DNA from 2 places in the Sporomusa aerivorans genome. Region 2 is predicted to be linked to the other one. Evidence: riboswitches for the same ligand, from Rfam matches in the RefSeq annotation. Region 2 holds a riboswitch; the other holds the start of a gene.

Region 1 (4,456 bases), 1.8 Mb from region 2:
GGTCCTCTCGACCTGCATAATTTGTCCGGCCTGTATTTGAATGGCAACCTTGCCATACTCCATACCGCTGACAGACTGTATAATACGAGTTCGTATCCCCGTCCCGCCCGGCTCTTTCGCGGCGGCTTTGGCAGACCCTTTGGCCTGCTGGTCGCAAATCCGGATTTTCTCCAGCTTTTCAAGTTGAATTACCTTTGAGTCCTGAATTACCAGTGTAAGCGAGCCAAAACTTATATCCCGCACCGCCTGTTCAATCAATTCAAGCGCCGCATCGGAAAAATACTTGCCTGAAACTACCTCATCCTGCTTAGCCATACTTTTACTCCCCCATTTGGCTCTAACTATGCGCGTTTAACCCGGAAACCATGTGTTTCCGACACCTTGCGGCCAATTCCCTGAATTTTACCGGTAATGCACGACCGGCAATGCGCCGGCGTATCATTGATGCAAATCTTGCCGGGATAAAGAAGATACATTTGACGGTATTCACCTTCAGTAACATTGGGCATAACCACATTAGCCCCCCGCTGTAGAGCCAGTACCCGCCCACGGGGATTCAGCGACTCCATTGCCGTTGTGGCCGGAATGTTGATATCCGGCATCAGCAGCCGGAGCATAGCCACAACCTTGGTGCTCATTTCAAATGTTCCGCCGCTTTCACCGGCCAGCGGCGTATCCGGATTGGGAATAAACGGCCCAATCCCAAGCATATCGGCATCAATTTCTTTAAAAAACAATATATCATCAGCCAAGGACTCCACGGTTTGCCCGGGAAGCCCCACCATACTGCCTGTGCCGAGTTCAAACCCCAGCTCTTTCAAATCCCTGAGACATCGCGCCCGGTTATCCCAGCTCATTCCCGGATCCAGCTTCTCATATAGCTCTTTATCGGTTGTTTCAATTCTTAAAAGGTATCTGTCCGCTCCGGCATCACGGTATTTTTCATATACTGCCCGCGACTTTTCGCCGACACTCAGCGTTATCGCCAAATCAAGCTCCTTGATCTTCCTGATGAGACAGACCATAGTCTCTGTATCGAAACAGTCATCTTCACCTGACTGCAATACTACCGTCCGATATCCGTAGGACTTAGCTTTTGCGGCGAAATCAACAATTTCATCCGGCTTCAAACGATAGCGCTTAACATTTTTATTATCGCGTCTTAATCCACAGTACAGGCAATTCTGTTTACATATATTTGAAAATTCAATTAACCCCCGCAAATGCACCTCGTCGCCTACATAGGCTTTCCGCACCCGGTCGGCGGCGGCAAAGAACTCTTCCTCATACTGGGTATCTATAAGCAACGCTACGATTTCTTCTTTGGAAAGCGTATGCGTTGTTTCCGCCTTTTGAATTAATTCCCCAATATTTTTAGGTTCAGTCATATGGATCACTGCCTCTCCCCCAAATTTCAAAAACAGGTTGCCCTTTTGAAATCATGATAAATGCTTTTTCCATCGGCGTCAATACAAAGTACCCAACATTTTATCCGACGACTAACCCGCTCTAAGACTCCCCCTTCTATAAGCGGGAGTTATACCCCTACGGGCACAGGCGAGCGGTTAATTCTACTTTATAAAGTAATCTTTACAATACCTATTGACAAAATTTATCGTCTATGGCAAAATATATTTCAATATCTCTTAATTGCATATCAAACTTATCGAGAGTGGTCGAGGGACTGGCCCTATGACACCCGGCAACCGGCAGAAATGCAAGGTGCTAATTCCAGCGGAGCAATCCGGAAGATGAGTTATTCGTGTTTATAAACGACTCTTCTTGCGGAAGAGTCGTTTTCTATTATTTATATAAAAGCAGGAGTGATAATTTATGAGATTTGCAACCAAAGTTGTCCAGGCCGGATTAGTCACAGACAAAACCACCGGCGCCCTTAGTACTCCCATTTACCAGACAGCCTCCTTCCGCCATCCTGAGCTAGGCCGCAGCACCGGCTATGATTATTCCCGCACCCAAAATCCAACCCGCAAAGCCGTAGAAGAAGCGGTAGCCGCACTGGAAGAAGGTCATGCCGGGTTTGCCTTTTCCTCAGGCATGGCTGCCATCACAGCCATTCTCATGCTTTATCGCCCTGGTGATCATCTGATTATTACCGAAGACTGTTATGGCGGAACTTATCGCGTTATGGATAAGTTATTTGCACAGCTTGGTTTAAGCGCCAGCTTCGTCGATACCAGCAATATTGATCAGGTACGGCAGGCGCTCCAGCCGGCAACCAAGGCTATCCTGGTGGAAACGCCGACAAATCCGCTGATGAAAATCGCCGATATCAGAGCTATTGTTGCTTTGGCCCGTAAGCACCAGAATCCTGTCCACGTCATTGTCGATAACACCTTTTTATCGCCTTATTTCCAAAAGCCCTTACTTCTGGGCGCCGACATCGTATTTCACAGCGGTTCAAAATACCTGGCAGGCCACAACGACGTTATCTGCGGTATTGCCGTGGCCAAAGACGCCGCCCTCTGTGAACAGATTGGCTTTGTCCAAAACGCTGCCGGCGCAATTTTAGGGCCGCAGGACAGCTGGCTGCTGCTGCGCGGCATGAAAACTTTGGCCATTCGCCTGCGCCAGCACGAACAGAACGCCCTGGCCATTGCCAAGTGGCTTACAACGCATCCCAGCGTCACCGCAGTGTATTACCCCGGTCTTCCCGGTCATCCCGGCAAAGAAATTCAGGAAAGCCAGGCCTCAGGCTACGGCGGCATGCTGTCTTTTACTGTAGATCATCCCCGTCTGCCAGAGCAGATATTGCGCAAGGTAAAGGTTCTGCAATTCGCCGAAAGCCTGGGCGGCGTTGAGTCATTAATAACTTTTCCGGCCGTACAAACCCATGCCGATATCCCGGCCGACATCCGCAACCGTCTTGGCATTACCGACTGTCTGCTGCGATTCTCGGTCGGCATTGAGGATGTAGAGGACCTCATTGCCGATCTGGCGCAGGCGTTGGAATAGTAATAGGCAATAATAAAACAGAGTAACCTTCAGATGAGGTTAAAGCCCCATCTGAAGGTTACTCGCCTATCCAGTGACTTAGCCGTTCGCCTGTGCCCGTTAGAGGTATAACTCCCACTTGTAAAAGCAGGAGTCTTAGAGCAGGTTGATCGTCGGATAAAAGATCTTACTAGTAATATAGTGGCCGTATTGAAACGTAACGTTTCAATACGGCCACTATTGTTCTGCCGGGCAACGGCATGATCGGGCTAGCCAAGGTAAAACGAATCGACATAATTAATAGCAAATATTGTATTATATAAAAATTATCTATAAAAATATTTAAAATGCATATTTTTAATTTATATATCTTTTAATTATAATATGATCAAAGGTCGATAGATAATTTTAATGATATGCGAAGGGGGGAAGAACTATGAAAAAGCATGTGGCCAGCAGAAAGCCAATGGAGCTTACTTTGTCAAACCAGAACAAACTAAGCAGAAATTTTAATTTGCATCAGGCTAAATTTGCTGCAGCGACGAAAAGAGCGGAAGAATTACTGAGTCAGCCTGCCCCGCTTGGCATTAACGACTCTTTAAATTGCGGAAAATTTAATGCTAAATTTGTGAAAGAAATAAGAAAATCGCTTTTGGGTTGAATGGTCATCGACATTTAGCTTGACCTTAAATTTCACTGGAGAAGTTATAGCTGCCAATAAAAACTTAAAAAAGCTTCTCAGATAATGCTGAAGTATAATTTTAAAACCGGGAGGAAGGAAGTTATGCTTGAAATGTCTGCTGCCGCCATCGCTTCACTGCTTGGTGTCATTATTGTAGTTGGTTTATCAATGTATGATGAAGAACTCAATGTGGGTATCGTGGCTATTGGCTTTGCTATTGTTATAGGAGCTGCTTATGCTAACCTTTCTGCTGTCAAGATTATGCAAGCATGGCCGCTGGACTTGTTTATGATTTTAACAGGTGTAACATTCCTGTTTGGCATTGCGACAACCAACGGCACAATGGATAAGCTTACGGCTAATGCTATCCGTTTAGCAAAAGGGAATACTGCGTTAATTCCTTTAATTATTTTCTTGCTAATTACTATTATTACGACGATCGGTCCTGGTAATATTGCCACTGTAAGTCTAATGGCCCCGGTAGTTATGTCTATAGCCGGCCGTATTGGCATGAGCGCGTTTTTAATGACACTGCTTGTTGTCGGCGCTGCTAATGGCGCTGCTTTTTCTCCAATTGCGCCAACCGGAATCATCTCAACTTCTATCCTTACCAAGATGGCGCCACAACTGGAAGCTCTTGGTCAGCATCTGGGCGACATAAATATGTTAGCCTGGAAAATCCACCTGAATTCCGAAATTACCCAGGTTGTTGGTAATGTCGGCGGGTTTCTCGCGCTTGGCGGCTGGGCATGGATACGGCAACAGCGCAATTCCAACTTAAGCATAGATGACATTGCGCCGAAACCAGATCCCTTTGATAAA
Region 2 (4,456 bases):
TACTACCCGTAAGCCCAGAACTGGCGAAGTTGACGGAGTGAATTATATATTTGTTGCCAGAGACCAGTTCCAGGCCATGATTCATAATAATGAACTCTTGGAATGGGCTGAGGTCTATGGAAATTATTACGGAACGCCACGTCAGTATGTATTGGAGCAACTCCAAAACGGCTACGATGTCGTTTTAGAAATTGATACCCAAGGTGCCATGAAAGTTAAAGAAACCTTTCCTGAAGGCGTTTTTATCTATATAATTCCGCCTTCACTTGATGAGCTTGCCGACAGGATATATAAGCGCGGCACTGATAGTCTTGAATCTATCAAAACCCGTTTAAATTGCGCAAGTGTTGAACTTGCGCAAGCCCAGAATTATCATTATGTTGTCGTTAATGATCAAGTTGCGGCTGCTGTGCAAAAAGTTGAAATCATCATTACAGCTGAGAAGTTTCGGGCCGAACGCAACACAGATCTTATTCAGAACCTATATCGTACCAGGTGTTCATAACAAGGCATTTGGCACTTTCAAAAACTTAGGCAAGGGGAGACGTTATGATTAATCCGTCTTTAGATGTATTAGTGGAAAAAGTGGATAGCAAATATACCCTGGTAGTATTGGCTGCCAAAAGGGCAAGAGAAATTATGGACGGTCAGCAGCCTCTGGCAGAATCAAAATCCAATAAACCGGTTACAATTGCCCTGGAAGAAGTAGCACAAGGCAAAATTACCTATGAGCGCACAAAAACAGGTATTAAATAGGAGTCGATAATGTCTGCAGGTCAAACTATTGTTATGGGTGTTACCGGCGGCATTGCCGCTTACAAAGCTGTAGAAGTCGTCAGTCGCCTAAAAAAGGCAGGTTATACTGTCCATGTCATTATGACAAAATCGGCCACCCAGTTTGTAACCCCGCTGACTTTTCGCGAGATGAGCGGTAACCCGGTGGTAACCGATATGTGGGAAGAACCCAAAACCTGGAATGTACAACATATTGCATTGGCCAGCAGTGCCGACCTGTTTTTAATTGCCCCGGCAACAGCCAATATCATTGGTAAGATCGCAAACGGCATTGCCGATGATATGCTCAGTACAACGGTTATGGCCACAACAGCCCCGGTACTACTTGCTCCGGCTATGAATACCAACATGTACTTAAATCCCGTTACCAGACAAAATCTGGCCAGGTTAGCGGAAATAGGCTATCACATCCTGGAACCGGCCGCCGGTCTGCTCGCCTGCGGGGTGGAAGGACCAGGCCGGTTGCCTGAACCGGCCTTTATTGTTGAAAAAGTAGTTGCTTTGTTACAAATGAGCAAGCAACTGTCCGGTAAACGGATATTGGTTACAGCAGCGGGTACTCGTGAGCCTATAGATCCGGTACGATATATTGGCAACCGCTCCAGTGGCAAGATGGGCTATGCTATCGCCCAGGCAGCAGCCGAACGAGGCGCCGAAGTAATCTTGGTATCAGGTCCGTCCGGCTTGCCAACTCCGCCGGGAGTAAGTGTCAGACGAGTGGAAACGGCATTGCAGATGCGAGATGCCGTTTTAGCTGAATTCGATACGGTAGACGCTGTTATTAAAGCCGCCGCCGTCGCCGACTACCGGCCGGAATTAGCGGCTGATCATAAAATAAAAAAAGACGGCGAAACATTAACAGTAAGTCTGATTAAGAATCCGGATATTCTGCTTGAGCTGGGCCAGAAGAAGAAGCAGCAGATCTTAGTCGGTTTTGCTGCGGAAACCCAGGAGCTTTTGCTACATGCCCGTGATAAATTAATTAAAAAGAATCTTGATCTAATTATTGCCAATGATGTAACTTTACCGGGGGCCGGGTTTAATGTTGACACGAATATAGTAAAACTAATTGACAAAAGCGGCCATGTGGAGGAACTGCCCCAGTTAAGCAAACAACAGATTGCCACTATTGTTATAGACAAAATTTGTGCAATGCTGACAAAATCTACTTGATTTTTTTCTCTATTTGTATTAAAATTTTTTTGTTATGAAAATTGCATATGCTATACTCATCAAGAGTTGGTGGAGGGACTGGCCCGATGAAACCGCGGCAACCATTTAGCAATGTCTAAAACGGTGCCAATTCCGGCGGATAACCGCAAGATGGGAGTGAAAACAAAATCACGCCTCCCTTTGCGGAGGCTTTTCTTTTTCAGTAGCTAAATTAGGAGGGACATTATGGAAAAAAAGCGTGTACTCTTTACATCCGAATCGGTAACGGAAGGTCATCCTGACAAAATTGCCGACCAGATTTCCGACAGCGTTCTTGACGCTATTCTGGCTCAGGACCCTGAAGCAAGGGTGGCCTGCGAAACGCTGGTTACAACAGGTATTGTGCATGTTGTAGGTGAAATCACCACCAACTGCTATGTAGATATCCCTAAAATTGTCCGGGAAACTATCAAAAGTATTGGCTACACCCGGGCGAAATACGGCTTTGACAGCGAAACCTGCGGTGTCTTAACCTCAATTGACGAACAATCGGCCGATATTGCCATGGGTGTTGATAAGGCACTGGAAGCCAAACAGGGAGATATGGACACAATTGAAGCCATCGGCGCCGGTGATCAGGGAATGATGTTTGGCTATGCCACCAATGAAACACCTGAATATATGCCGCTGCCAATTGCTTTAGCGCATAAACTGTCTCGCAGGCTGTCTGAGGTGCGTAAAAACGGCGACCTGACTTATCTCCGTCCGGACGGAAAAACACAGGTAACCGTAGAATATGAAGATGGCAAACCGCTACGTATCGATACCATTGTAATATCAACGCAGCACAGCCCGGATGTTGACCGCGATACAATCGAAAAAGATCTGATCGCTAAAGTTATTAGTCCTATTGTACCTGGTGAACTGCTTGATGCAAAAACAAAATATTATATTAATCCAACCGGCCGCTTTGTAGTTGGCGGTCCACAGGGTGATGCCGGCTTAACCGGGCGCAAAATTATCGTTGATACGTATGGCGGCATGGCCCGTCATGGCGGTGGCGCCTTCTCGGGTAAAGATCCCACAAAAGTTGACCGTTCTGCCGCTTACGCCGCCCGCTATGTTGCTAAAAATGTGGTGGCGGCCGGCCTCGCCGACAAGTGCGAAATACAGTTGGCCTACGCGATCGGTATCGCCCGTCCTGTTTCGGTCATGGTTGAGACGTTCGGCACGGCTAAAATCAGTGAAACGCAGATTGTTGAGCTTATTAACAAACATTTTGATCTCCGGCCAGCAGGCATTATTAAATCCCTTGACCTCAGACGCCCTATTTACCGTCAAACCGCCGCCTATGGTCACTTTGGCCGCACTGATATCGACCTGCCCTGGGAGCGTACCGATAAAGCCGACCTGTTACGCAAAGAAGCCAATCTATAGATATTTATTAATGAATTAATGGCTAATGGTAATACTAACATTGCTGGACACTCTATTCAGTACAAAGGAGGTATTCCATTGGCTACACAAACAAAAACCAAACAATCCGTTTACCGGGTGGGAGGCCTTAAAGGCGACCATTGCCGCGATCGTATTGAACATACGCTTTCACATTTGCATGGTGTTTCCTCTGTTAAAGTGGATCTGGCTGCCAAGCAGGTTGCCGTTAGCCATGACGAATCGGTAACTTCCAGCGGATATATCGAAGAAACCTTGCAATCACTCGGCTACTCCATCCAGGGTTAAAGGAGCAGATGTAATGAAGCTCCATTTTTCACCGCTAAGAAAGCGAATAAAACGTTATTTCAAACGATTGCCCATGGACACAGGTCTAGATTGGGAACTAGCCGCTTATTATCCGAAAAACCAGTAGCAGGTATTTACCACTTAGAAGCGAATATAAACTCTTAGATAAAAGGGGACTTATCAAGTCCCCTTCTCTTTATAATGAAATATTTAGGTGAAAAAATGTCAAATATCGCTCAAGTAATTGTAAATATTCCTGCCCGCAGTATCGATAAACCATTTTCCTATCTAATCCCGGAGCAGTTGCCGGCAATAGACATTGGCTGGCGTGTACTGGTACCGTTTGGCAGCAGAAAGGTAGAAGGGTTTGTTATCAGCCTGGAAGACGAACCGACAGACGGCCTAAAATCGATTCTGGCTGTGCTTGATGACTATCCCTGGTTTAATGATAATATGCTCAAGACAGCCGAATGGCTGAGCCGGTATTATCTGTGCTCTCCGGCAGAGGCCATGCGTCTGTTTGTCCCTGGACTGTCAGGTATAAAAAGTACTAAAGCTTACCAGGCTGCGCATGCAATTGATTGTGAGCAGGCCAGTATTCTTCTCGCTGCCAAACCGGCTGAATACCGCACCGTACTCAGCTACATTTTGGATCACGGGCCGGTTTCGCAAGCCGATTTAGCTAAACTGCCAGGCAGCATAGAGACTATTCTAAAATTTCTTTTACAGCATAAATTAATTATCCATACCGATACAGTGCTTAAGC

What was found. Region 2 has a riboswitch for S-adenosylmethionine ahead of metK (methionine adenosyltransferase). Riboswitches for the same ligand answer to the same signal wherever they lie in the genome.
Region 1: another riboswitch for S-adenosylmethionine. It lies ahead of SATMO3_RS07745 (PLP-dependent aspartate aminotransferase family protein); the one in region 2 lies ahead of metK (methionine adenosyltransferase).

What each region holds. Positions count from the first base shown of each region.
Region 1 is NZ_CP156926.1:1,716,171-1,720,626, reverse strand. It holds gene SATMO3_RS07755 (DUF2292 domain-containing protein) at 1-315, opposite strand, end outside; gene hydE ([FeFe] hydrogenase H-cluster radical SAM maturase HydE) at 342-1,388, opposite strand; SAM riboswitch class I at 1,661-1,758, shown strand; gene SATMO3_RS07745 (PLP-dependent aspartate aminotransferase family protein) at 1,834-2,973, shown strand; gene SATMO3_RS07740 (hypothetical protein) at 3,389-3,613, shown strand; gene SATMO3_RS07735 (SLC13 family permease) at 3,737-4,456, shown strand, end outside.
Region 2 is NZ_CP156926.1:3,542,553-3,547,008, forward strand. It holds gene gmk (guanylate kinase) at 1-505, shown strand, start outside; gene rpoZ (DNA-directed RNA polymerase subunit omega) at 550-756, shown strand; gene coaBC (bifunctional phosphopantothenoylcysteine decarboxylase/phosphopantothenate--cysteine ligase CoaBC) at 766-1,968, shown strand; SAM riboswitch class I at 2,022-2,125, shown strand; gene metK (methionine adenosyltransferase) at 2,194-3,384, shown strand; gene SATMO3_RS16955 (heavy-metal-associated domain-containing protein) at 3,463-3,690, shown strand; gene priA (primosomal protein N') at 3,913-4,456, shown strand, end outside.